DNA from 3 places in the Butyrivibrio fibrisolvens genome. Region 3 is predicted to be linked to each of the others. Evidence: riboswitches for the same ligand, from Rfam matches in the RefSeq annotation. Region 3 holds a riboswitch; each other region holds the start of a gene.
What was found. A riboswitch is a leader RNA that binds a small molecule or an ion and turns the genes downstream of it on or off. The one in region 3 is predicted to bind cyclic di-GMP.

Region 1 (4,245 bases), 730 kb from region 3:
TCGAAAAAAGATCCATTGGCTTTATCTTAAACTCTTTCTCTGACTCAAAGGAACTATCTCTAGCGTTTAGCCATACATCCCACAAATCTGAATGAACCTTTATTCTCTTACTTTTCCCAACTATAACAATCTCCACTGTTCCTACCTGCCGTTTTCCAATATATAAAATAAGATTCCGCGAATACTTCTTGTGAAATAAAAAGCCCGATTTATCAGGATTATCAAGTACCACGCTACCAATCACATTTTCATCATAATCATAAAATAATATTCCATTGAAATTATCTGGGCAGCTTGTAAAGAATTCTATCTTATTATCTGCAGTTGAGAACACATAAGTTTTCGTATCTTCATCATTCTCATGACAAATAGCTAATAAATGGTTTTTATATTTGCTAAAAAAGGAAGTCAATTTAAATCTTTTATTGATCTTCTCCTCCTTTTTTTCAGATTCTTCTTCCTTTTTTCGATCATGTTGATCTTTGGCTGCTATAATTGCGCTTGTTCCGAACAATACAAACGTATCTTTAGCAATTTTGACAGCTGCATCTCTTAGTATGCCCATACTCTAATTCCTCATTCGATAATATACGAGTGATGCCACAATTTTGTAATTATCAGATATGAAATATCCATGCAAAGTATTCAAAATAAAATAATACTTATGAAAACTTTTATTTACACTCAAAATGTCTTTTGTATTTATTTCTTATACTTCTTTTGCTGTAATCATATGAAATCCTCATTGTTTGTACATCAGAAAATCATGAGGTATTTTTCTTCGTCTTCTTTTATGGTCATGTTCTTCCTCGTAAGTTTATCTGTAAATGCAAAATGGAGGAGCTATCGCTCCTCCGTATATAATTATAGCATTTTTTAGTTAATTGCGTTGATTAATTTACACTTTATCATCATCTAATTACTCATTCTCATGGATTGCACCGCTTACAAGGATCATACCCAAGATTTACAAGCTCATCTCTCGTTCCTTCATAATACATTTTGTTCTTTTCCTTCATATCGCTGACACTGCTGCATGTAGGATAGTGGAATTTCTTAGTATTTGTATTAACAACGTAGCTATACTGCTGCGTGGTCTGGTCTGTAGTGCTTCTGGTTACATCTTCTTCTGTCACATCATTTGGTATAAGAACATATCCGTCTATAGCGCTGTTGCTGCCGTCTGCGTAATTGATATTAACTCCCGGCTGTACGTTGTAGCAGAATACGTTGAAGCAGATTCCCTGTCCTGAATCTTCTACGGAGTAGCTTTCAATCTGAACTCCTGTACACAGGAGGTTATTGCCTTCAAATACAGGTGTAACCCTGTACATTACGTGATTACCGGTTGATTCTATGTAATTCGCAACCATGTTTTCATATGGAAGCATACCATCAACGTTCATGTACCTTGTGCCTGTGACAAGGTTGTTCTCATTAGCATTCTCGCCTGTGAGCTGGTAGCCTATAAGATGGCATCTATTGTAGAGATATGGCGGATCTGAGTCAACGAGTCCTGGGTACTTGTTCTGATTCCAACCTGTAGGCTTTACAGTTCCGATTGATCCGCGGGGCTCTGTAGGCATGAGGTCCTGACCTATGCATGCTACAGCTGTTGTACATCTTCCAAGGCTATCAAGTGCTCCATACTGTTCGTATGATACTGTGGTGATATCGGATGCTGCGAAGGTTGGTATATTGCCGTTTAGGACTACTGATGCACTTCCTGTATAAGCCGGTATGTCGCTCTTGGCATGGGCTTTGGTAAGTGTTAATCCCGGCAGGCTACTTATCAGTCCTATAATAATGAGCATCGCCAATATTCTGTTTATCTTGAAGTTTGCTATTCTCATGTATTTATCCTCTATCTCTTTTCCCAAAAGGTAATAAAAAAGGCACTGCACAGCTGCAATGCCCATTACTCGTGTTACATGCAACTGGCTGACTCTGAGAGTCCCTATAGCTTTGTGTCACCAGATCGCTCTGGCTTTACCGTAAATATGTAATCGTTATTTAGTTAAACTCAAGTATAATTATTTCCTTCTGTCATGTCAATATGTTCATGGCGCTTCCTCAGCCAAACATCGGAACATCCTCAAAGTCACCTACTGTATACTCGCCGCATATAACGCCATCTTCTATATTGAATCTGACGCCTACTCCATCATCGGTGATAAGATCGACATATGTCTCTCCGTCTGTTTTGTACAGTGTAAGGTTTGATCCTGCAGGAATAGTTTTTTCGGTCCAATAATACTCACTGTCAATATCGTCAGATGAATCTAAAGTCATCTCCTTTTTGGTCACGATAGTCTCACCTGTTTGTCCAACAGGATTGCCGGGATTGATAGAATCTATGCCTACGTAGTACTCAAACTTATCAACGCTAACAGGCATGCCGTCAAATCCAACTGTAAAAGTCTTCTTAACTACAGACCTGCCAAAGATATCCTCAGCTTTAAGAAGTACAAAACTGTTTGCATCTGTGATGTCATTATAGAACAAAGAGTAATCTTCATATATGCGTGGTTCGCTTATCTTGGTATTGTTCAGATCAAATACATACAATGTGTCGCTGTTACCCTCGTCTAATATGTTTATGTACAGATAGCTCTTTCCATTTGCTTTTTCTATTAAAAACATGTTTTCAGTATTACATAATATTTTTTTCTGGTACTGGGAGTCGCCATTTGAAAGAATGAATTCTTTATAATACTCCTCGGGTACATTTACCGAAAGTTCAAATTCCTCTCCGCCTACAGTAAAACTGTTTTCCTCTCCTTCAAGCTTTGTAACCTTCCAGCTAGGTGCTGTCAGTTCATCATTGAGCTCTATCAGGTTTTCATCGCCGCTAAGACCATCTATCTCATCTCCGGTTCCTTTGACCAGATCACTGATCCTGTCTACGATCTCGTCCTGTGTCAGGTCTTCACCTGTGTAGCACTCATACTCTGTTTTGCCTTCATAATCTTCAGACCAATCATCAAGTTCATCATCTGAAGGCACTCCGTCTCCATCTTTATCCTCATAGTTATAGTATTTCTCTGAATATGCCACCGAGACTTTGTAGTTTTCATCCATCTTCATGTAATAGGTATATAGAATTGCTCCAGCATAATCTGTATTATAATTTACTGCAAGACCTGCTTTAGGATAGTAGTCGTAACCACCGTTACCGCCTGCGCCGTAGCCCCAGTCATCTATGGAAAGTATTAGTTTTCCATCTGCGAAGGTATACATGCTGACACTGTAGCCCGGATAATCGATCACAAGCTCCGGAACGTCATCATCATCAAAGTATATGAGTTTATACTCATAATCTGCATAGTCATGGCCGAAGCAGTATCTGCTGGCGATCATCTCATATGCTTCCTGATATGAGTCGAACTGTCCATCGGGATGTCCATCTGTCAGAAAAGCTATAGTTGCAGCTGCTGAAAAGTCACTTCCAAAATAGTCCTCAATAGCTTCAGGTTTATTAAAAGTATTATAGTTATAACTATCACTATAATCCTCATACTCTCCGGTACAGATCTGGATCATCTCTCCTTCCTGAGTATCTCCGACTACAACTACATCTGAGATACCATCAAAATTGATGTCGCATATTCCAACTTCACTAATCTCATCATAATATGTATCATCTTCCTTTGGAGAGTGATAACGGGAATAATACACCTGTGCAAGTTCTGTATCGTCCTGCATTATCTTGAATGAAGACCACTTGCCTGCGTCCTTATCGATAAGCGGTATGAGTTCAACTTCGCCAAATGGCTCCATGGTTACTTTCATGGAGTTTTCATCAAATGCTACTACCTGATACCCATCGCCTGAATAAGATTCTTCTGCCTCATCTGTCTCTTCGGAAGTCTCATCTTCCTCTTCATCAGTCTGTTCTGTTTTTTTATCAGATGGATCATCTGATGACTTGCTATCCTCTTCACCTGCTGCATTCTCTTTGCTTGCTTCCTCAGTAGAATCGTCATTCATCGACAGATCCGTATTGACGCATCCTGTAAGTGTGAGCGCGAGGATACATGCTACTACTATTTTTCTTTTCATACTTGTCACTGACCTCCATTAAAACGCATATATGAATGATACCACGGGATGGGGATATATTTGCATGTTTTCTGATGAAAGGTGGGTTTTAGGGGATGGATGTCAGCCATGATCGTTTTTTCTAGTGAGAAGGGCCGGAACCTGATCCGGAACCCAAAAGATAATAACCTAAAAATGAAACAA
Region 2 (4,245 bases), 2.0 Mb from region 3:
GGTAGTGGATATCACTGACAAATTTGAAGATGGTCGCTGTTATGTTTTTCTTGATGGAGAGGATGAAGATCTGTACGTAACAGTCAGGTATCAGAACGGCTGGGCCATAAGCCCTGATAAGTATCCGGAATACTGATCATGCACAGCCCAAAACAATTGTGACTATCAGTGCAAGCGTTAGAAGCTGCACAACAAAAGGCGAAATGAGAACATTAAACTCATTCCGCCTTTTGACATTTTATATGCGCCATATAATCGCGCGTTTATTTATATATGATAAGACTTCAGCAAACAATAGAATTATTCAGTCGCAAGCTGGAAGAAATTCATCTTCTGGTTAAGCGAATCTGCAAGATCCTTAAGATCTGATGCTGAGTTACTGATAAGTGCAAATGTAGCATTGAGTTCTTCCATAGAAGCATTGGTCTCTTCTGTAGAGGCTGCGTTCTGCTGAGATATAGCAGAAAGCTCTGCAATAAGGTCGATGAGCTGAGCCTTGGAAGAGTTGAGCATATTAACCTTATCAGATATTGTCTGGGTGTTCTGCTCTACGCTGTTTACTCCTGTTACAACGCCGTCCATATCAGACTTTGTGCTTGTAAGCTGGGAGCTTTGCTCATTGAAGGCTGCATTTAGTTCTTCTATTATTTCCATACTCTTAGTAGAGTCTGTTACGAGATCTTCTACTATCTCATTGATAGTTGTAGCAGCTGTACTTGACTGCTGTGCAAGAAGACCTATCTCATTAGCAACTACGCCGAATCCCTTACCATAGTCACCGGCTCTTGCAGCTTCGATAGAAGCGTTAAGTGACAGAAGGTTGGTCTGGCTTGATATCTCAGTGATAGAGTGAGATGCATCAGCAATCTTCTTAACAGCGTTGTTGGTAGCTTTGATCTGAGCATCGATATCAAGCATTGAAGCCATAACAGTCTTGTTCTGTTCCATAAGGCCGTCGAGAGCTTCGACAGTTCTCTTGGCAGCAGTGAGCATCTGGGTTGTAGCACTTGAAAGGTCTTCTACGCTTACTCCGATCTCATCAATGCTATCACCCATTTCGTTAGTATTAGAAGCAGATGTCTCTACGCTTTCAGCCTGAGATACAGCACCTTTACTGATATCACCTACAGCTTCTGCAACCTGAGTTGATACATGTGAAGCTGTTTGAGCTGATGTAGAGAGGCTATCACCTGACTTTGTAACTTCACCCGAAAGTGCAAGTGTTGCAGAGATAACTTCGTTTAGCTTGTTCTTAAGACCGTCAGCACTTCTTACAATGTCACCAAACTCATCTTTACGACTAATATTCTTACTATCAAATGATGCAGAAAGGTCTCCATTGCCAAGCTTTTCAAGACCACTTACAACGTCTTTTACAATTTTCTTTGATACAAGAAGCATTGTTAAACCGATGATGAAGCTTATTAATAGTACAACTGCGCTCACAGCATTCATTTTCATTGCAGCAGAAGAAAGACTGGATTCCACATCTTCTGTAGATCTTCCTGCAAAAATCATTCCAACTACTGATCCGTCAGAGTTTCTGATAGGGAGATAATATGCATACCAGCTGTTGCCACCAATCTCAAGATCTGTAGAAAGGTATTCACTGCCACCGCTGATAACGGTACTGGTAACTGCTTCGGAGGCGGTTGTTCCTTCCATACGAAGGCCGGTATCTGCGTCAGTCAGAGTTGTTATCTTTCTAACATTTTGGAAGAATACTGTATAAGATATTCCGGTTTTTTCACTAAGTGAATCTAGCTGACTCTGAAATATGTCATGAATAGCTACGTCACCCTTCATAAGTTCATTATCACTGTTAAGTGACCAGTCGCCTGACCATTGACTTGCCATCTCGGATACTTGTAGTGCAGATATATGAAGTTCTTCGGCAAAAGAGTCGTAGTAGGCTTTTTTGACCATAGACACGCCTACAGCCGTTACAATAATAGACATAGCTATAAGCATAAGAAGAGCAGTACCGCACAATTTTCCAATAAAAGAGAATTTAGATTTCTTCATTTGTAACCTCATTCATAAAAATAAGCACGAAGGACCAATGTCTACGTGCTTAAATGTCTGAAAGTGATCACGATTTCAGATTCATATAAATGCAACTGGCTGACATTTCAAAGTCCCTGTAGTTTTGCGTCACAGACTTTCGTCTGCTTTGCCTTTGTTTTTGTTTTCGTTAACACACAAAACGAAATTATACATAGTTGCTATTTCATTGACAATATAAATAATCGACAAAATAAGTAATAGTATTTGATAAAACGTTTGGGAAAAATATATAATCGCATAGAAATCTTTTTTGTTGTAGATCAGCCCTATCAACGATTTTACCCACATGCCGACATGATGTATTATAAATCGTAGGCATTGAAGTGTTTTTGTGCCTAGAATCCTTATATAAATTTTGTAGATATATGAAGACATTAGAAAGAAAACGAGGTTAGCCATGGAATTTAATAATGTACCAACACCATCTTATATAATTGATGAGAAGAAGTTGAAAGAAAACCTTGAGATATTAAAAGATGTAAGTAAAAGAGCAGGTTGTAAGATACTTCTTGCCCAGAAAGCATTCTCTGCATTCTGCGAATATCCCCTTATTGGGAAGTATCTTGCAGGAGCAACTGCAAGTGGCCTTTTTGAGGCAAAACTTGGTCAAGAAGAAATGGGACTTGAAAATCATGTCTTCTCTCCGGCATATAAGGAAGACGAGATAGAAGAGATTGCAAGAATATGCGATCACGTGATTTTCAACTCTTTTGCCCAGCTAAGTAAATATGGAAAGATCGTAGCTGATATTCATCAAGATCAGAATGATAAATCTGGAAGAATCGAAGGAGCAACTGATAGTAAAGAAAGCACTAATGAGACTTCGAATCTAGGAATCGGCCTTCGCATAAATCCGGAGTGTTCCACGCAGGAAGATGCTATCTACGATCCCTGCGCACCCGGATCAAGACTGGGGATAACCTTATCTTCATTTGAAAAAGGCTTATCAGACTATAGTGATGTATTTAACTATGTTGACGGCCTCCACTTCCATACTCTTTGCGAACAAAATAGTGATGATCTTGAAACAACTCTGAAAGCAGTAGAAGAAAAGTTTGGTAAGTATCTATCACTCCCCCAGATCAAATGGCTCAACATGGGCGGTGGTCACCATATCACTCGTGCAGACTATGATAGAGAAAAGCTTATCAGTTGTATAAAAAATATAAAAGAAAAATACAATGTAGAAGTATATCTCGAACCTGGCGAAGCCATCGCCCTGAATGCCGGATATCTTGTAACTCAGGTTCTTGATATTGTAGACAACGATCTTAAGATACTGGTACTAGATGCATCAGCAGCATGTCATATGCCTGATGTTCTGGAGATGCCATATCGTCCTCCGCTTAGAGATTCAGGTGAGGCTTCTGAAAAGAAGTACACCTACAGGCTCTCTTCCTGCACCTGCCTTGCAGGGGATATTATAGGCGATTATTCTTTTGACCAGGAGATACAGATAGGAGACAGGCTGGTATTTGAAGATATGGCTATATACTCCATGGTCAAGAATAACACCTTCAATGGAATGTGCCTTCCATCAATATATGCCATGGATGAAACAGGTGACGTAAGACTTATTAAGAAGTTCGGCTATGAAGACTTTAAGATGAGATTGTCTTGATAACATAATAACTAACCATATGTTTGAGGATTGTTGGAGTTTTGTATAAATGTATCAATCTTCAAACACATATTTTTAAAACTTATAATACTTGGAGTTTGTCATGAAGAAATTAGAGCTTAAACAGTTTGATCTTGCGCAGATTGCAGACAGCGGTCAGTGCTTTAGGTGGACCAGAATTATGGAAGATGAGACAGGTGGTGCCACATCTGATATAGAATCCGGAAAGATTAAATACAGGATAATAGCATTTGGCAAGATCCTTAACATAGAGCAGGATATGACATCTGGCATTGTCACCATGGATTGCAGTGATGCAGACTTTGATAATATCTGGAAAGATTATTTTGACCTTGATACAGATTACGGCAAGATAATAGATCGTATTCCGGAGGATGACAGTTATTTAAAACGTGCTGCTAGTGCCTGCGATGGAATCCGTATTATAAGACAGGATCCTTGGGAGACCCTTATTACTTTCATCATATCTCAGAGGAAAAATATACCTGCCATAAAAGCATCTGTTGAGAAAATCTGTAAGGCAGCAGGAAGTGTAA
Region 3 (4,245 bases):
GCACTGTCTTCTATCTTGTACAGATAATCCAGATTGTTTACCGAATTTATACCATTTCGAATAACGCTTCTGGTAAGCCCCAGTATCCCGTTAAGAGGCGTCCTCATATCATGGCTCATATTACTGAAAAATCTCTTCTTGGCTTCAGACGCTTTCTTTTCTCCATCAAGCGCTGTAGACAGCTTCTGGTTAAGATCTTCAACCTTACGTCTGTTTCTTTTGCCAATATGATTTATGATCACCAAAAAGAAGATGACAAGACCTGAAACAATAACTACAAAGCCGTACATAGGGTTATCATATATGAAGGCTCTAAAGGTCTTCGGTGTGTAATTGTCAATATCATATCTGCTGATGATCTCAGCTCTTTTTTGCTGAGGAAAAGAGTTACATGCTTTATTAAAGATTCCTATAAGGAAATTGCCACAGCTACTGTTAACAGCCATGCAAAAGCGCAGATTTCTATAAGATATATCTTCAGCAACAAGTGCATTGGTCTCTTCTTGTCCGACAAGCACTACTGCGCTTTCCAAGGGCAGCATTGTACAGGCTTTGGGATGAGCTACAAGATAACGCCTTGTAGCTTCTAAAGAATCAAGGAATACAACATTATCAGTATCGCTTAGGCTTTGAAGTATACTATCATTAAAGATTCCGTCTCCATGTCTTTTTACGATCGTATCATAAGAATATTCTTTATCATTATGGACACTGGCAAGAGAGGTATCAAAATAGGAATCACACTCGTAATATCCTCCCATTTCGGACCGGCCAAAATCCGATATAAAGTCGATCACTATATCTGCTCTTTGCTCATTATAAGCATTTATATATTCAAATCTGTCAGATACTTCATAAAATTCATATGAAAGGCCTATACTGTCAAGTATAGAAGTTGTCATATCTACAAGGATACCTGATGGTTTACCGTTTTCATCGAGATAAGATAATGGACAGTTATCGGGATTGACCAAAAGAGTAAAGGTTCTGTTATTAGTTATAAGAGAATCAAGATAGAGTTTCTCTGTGGATGTGAATGTAATATTACTAGTGCCGTTGCCCTGATAATACTTGGACATAAGTGACTCTTTAAAGCCTGCATCAACAGTCTCTATCTGAGAAAGAGCATGATTAAGACTGTCCATGAGGTCACTATTATCAAGTCCTGTGGCAAAAAACAAATAGCTTGGATCAAACTGTGCCAAAATTGAAACTCCGGGAAAGTTATGGGAACTTCCGGAAACAAAGGCATCAATATCGCCGTTTTCAAGAGCAGCAATTAGATCTGCATCACTGTCATAATAATATCCCTTGTAGGTAAAATAATTCGATTCTGCAAAATCCCTGACTTTGTCAACATATGTAGTCCCTCTGACAATTCCAAGCCTTATGCCTCTCCATTTGGAATAATCGCCGGCAAGAAAAGTTGTATCGCCATTTTTTACAAATATGGTCGTATACTCCATAGCAATTGGCACATTGCAAAAGATGAGCTTATCAGCCCTTTCCTGTGTCCAGGTTATACCGCCTATAAGGTCGATCTCGCCCTCAACAGTCATCCTGTACAGATCAGAGAATGCTATATCTTCATCATCTCCTATATATTCATAATCCCACCCGGTATAGGTTCGGATCTTTTGAAGATAATCATAGCAATAACCGGAATATCCATAATTCTCATCATACATCTGAAAGCCGTCTATCATAAAATATCCAACTTTAACTGTCCTTGTCCCTATTTTTCCGTTTTTGTAATTAGCTATATCAGAAGATGGCGCTATATCTCCATAGAAATTCGCCTCTACCGGTTCATCATCAAGCTTTTCAGCTTCCGGAGGCGCAGCTTTGGAATATCTTATAGTTTGCGGCAATGCAAAAGAAACAGTCATGATAATAACTGTTATAAGACAAAGCATAGACTTTAAGATCTTAGACCTAAGACTATTATTTACTCTCATACTGTGCTAACTAAGCCAATCCTTAGTTCTGGGAGTTTCATAAAAATATTATGATCATATTAAGAACGATAAAAATCCTTTTACCGCCTACGTCATATAAATATATCGGAGAAAGAGTGAAAAAAGATTATTTTTTAACAATAACAAGTAAAAAACCGTCTGCATAAAGCAGACGGCAAGAATTTAAAGTACAGTGCAACTGGCTGCCATTTTACAGGCCCTATAGCTTTGCGTCATAAGCTTTCGCTTATTTTGCTAAAGATTATCTCGTGGATTCAACGTAGTAAAATATAACAGATTTTTTTAAATAAATCAACACCTTTTTTCAAAAAACGCGAAAATCCCGCATTTTTTTATTGTGTAATATTTACAAAAAATGACCACCGGTTTTCTTTAGTTTCCCAGGTCAGAATGTACAAAGCCTTATATTGTAGCACTAACAAAGGGTTAATTCGTCTTAACTATTGAATAAGTTTAGCAGCAAATAACAAGATAGATGTCAAAAACTATTAATCCTTCCATCTGTCCAAAGATATCAGTCAGTGCTGAAAAACACACAATTTCTTCCGGTTTTTTTGGCATGGTACAAAGCCTTATCCACCCTTTTATATAATTCCAGAATATTATCGTTTGGAGACATACCGGCTATACCTATAGATACAGTTAGTTCCGGAACCGGATCATAATCTTCATCACAGATATCTCTTCTGATACTCTCAGCAAGGTCAAGAGCCATGGTCTTGGTGATATTACGAGCTACGATCATGAACTCTTCACCGCCCCATCTTCCGGGAACACAATCATCATTCATGTAATTCTTAAGAATGCCTGCAACCTTTCTAAGAACAATATCTCCGGTGTCATGTCCATAAGTATCATTGACTTGCTTAAAATAATCTATATCCATAAGCAGGAAGAAAATCTGATCGCGGCTTTGACGACCTTCTTCAATAAAGCTCTCCATTATTTCTTCTATCCTGCGCCTGTTATATATTCGGGTCAGATCGTCAGTTAGTGCCTTTTGAGCAAGATTTTTGTTAAGTCTTTCGAGTTCTCCTGTTGTCGCCTGAATAAAGCTTACAAGGCGCTCAACCATGGATATTTCACCACTCATTTTCTTCTGGGTGAGCCTTGGAAGAGCCATTACAGGGATTCCTGCAGGAGCGTTCTCTCTCATACCAATTGAAATAAGAGTTGCATTATGGATATAGATTTTTTTGCCAATCCTTATGTATTCACCAAATGTATAGAATCCGGACGTGCGAGCGATCTTATCAAAGGGTGATATTTCGCAGTCAATATCATCTCCCCAGAAACTCATCCTCGTCATGCAGGAATAGATCCATATCGCCTGAGGCTGGAATAATCTGATCTTGTCCTGAGCTTCGTATACACTGTCCAGGATGGCTACAGGATCACCATAGCCAAGTCTTACTATATCACCGTTTCTTAGTTCTCCGCCAAGGTAGAGAGTTCCGTCACTGGCACATTTTAAAGAGATCCTGGCAACGTCAACACCATATTCACTATACATAAGCGGGAATTCCAGTGCATTTCTGGAAAAAGAACTGTCATTTTGAATTTTCAAATACTTTTTGTATACATTAAAAGCAGGCTCGCCGTCTAGTTCATATAGCTTCTCAGACTCGGCCTTAGTGACTGTCATCGAATGACCCAGTTCCTTCCAGCCAAGTGCATAAGCTGTACTGATATGAAAGTCCTCACCTGAATACAATACGCATACTATACCAAATAGGGATATTCCATCTTCATTAAATACAAAGGTATCACTTGTATCATCATACTTGGCAGCAGCTGCGCCGAATACAGCCACAGATTCATTACACTTTTCGAGAGCATCAAAAAATTTCTGAGCATGGAGTCCTGAATGAGTTGCAACAATTACTTCTACAGCTTTTGCATAAGGATCGCTGTCAACCATTTCTTGCATGAGAATGCCGTTATCAAACTCGCTCCTATCCCTGCAATCATATATAATTGTTTTAATCTTAGTCTTTTCAAAAAAAGATATGGATATCTGAATAGAACGATCTGTAAGATGCCCATCCTTGATCTCTCCACAAGAACTGGAACCGGCAATTTTGATTCCCGGGAAAAGAGATTTCAAATATGATACCATCTCCATTGTCTTATCAAGCTGAGCATATCCAAAATAAATATGAGCAAGAACCTGAAAATCCTCATGTTCCTTTGCATATCTTCTTGCTTCGTCAAAAGAGTTGTCCTTTTTGCTATTACTCACGATTTCATACAAAAACTGTTTCAT

Region 1: linked by a shared signal. The riboswitch ahead of I7804_RS15410 (DNA/RNA non-specific endonuclease) and the one ahead of I7804_RS12330 (ATP-binding protein) in region 3 are both predicted to bind cyclic di-GMP.
Region 2: linked by a shared signal. The riboswitch ahead of I7804_RS04030 (methyl-accepting chemotaxis protein) and the one ahead of I7804_RS12330 (ATP-binding protein) in region 3 are both predicted to bind cyclic di-GMP.

The regions. Positions count from the first base shown of each region.
Region 1 is NZ_CP065800.1:3,684,050-3,688,294, forward strand. It holds gene I7804_RS15405 (hypothetical protein) at 1-565, opposite strand, end outside; gene I7804_RS15410 (DNA/RNA non-specific endonuclease) at 930-1,853, opposite strand; cyclic di-GMP riboswitch class I at 1,930-2,004, opposite strand; gene I7804_RS15415 (hypothetical protein) at 2,074-4,062, opposite strand.
Region 2 is NZ_CP065800.1:986,126-990,370, forward strand. It holds gene I7804_RS04025 (DUF4179 domain-containing protein) at 1-136, shown strand, start outside; gene I7804_RS04030 (methyl-accepting chemotaxis protein) at 301-2,025, opposite strand; cyclic di-GMP riboswitch class I at 2,113-2,188, opposite strand; gene nspC (carboxynorspermidine decarboxylase) at 2,465-3,688, shown strand; gene I7804_RS04040 (DNA-3-methyladenine glycosylase family protein) at 3,792-4,245, shown strand, end outside.
Region 3 is NZ_CP065800.1:2,953,643-2,957,887, forward strand. It holds gene I7804_RS12330 (ATP-binding protein) at 1-1,958, opposite strand, end outside; cyclic di-GMP riboswitch class I at 2,150-2,225, opposite strand; gene I7804_RS12335 (diguanylate cyclase) at 2,494-4,245, opposite strand.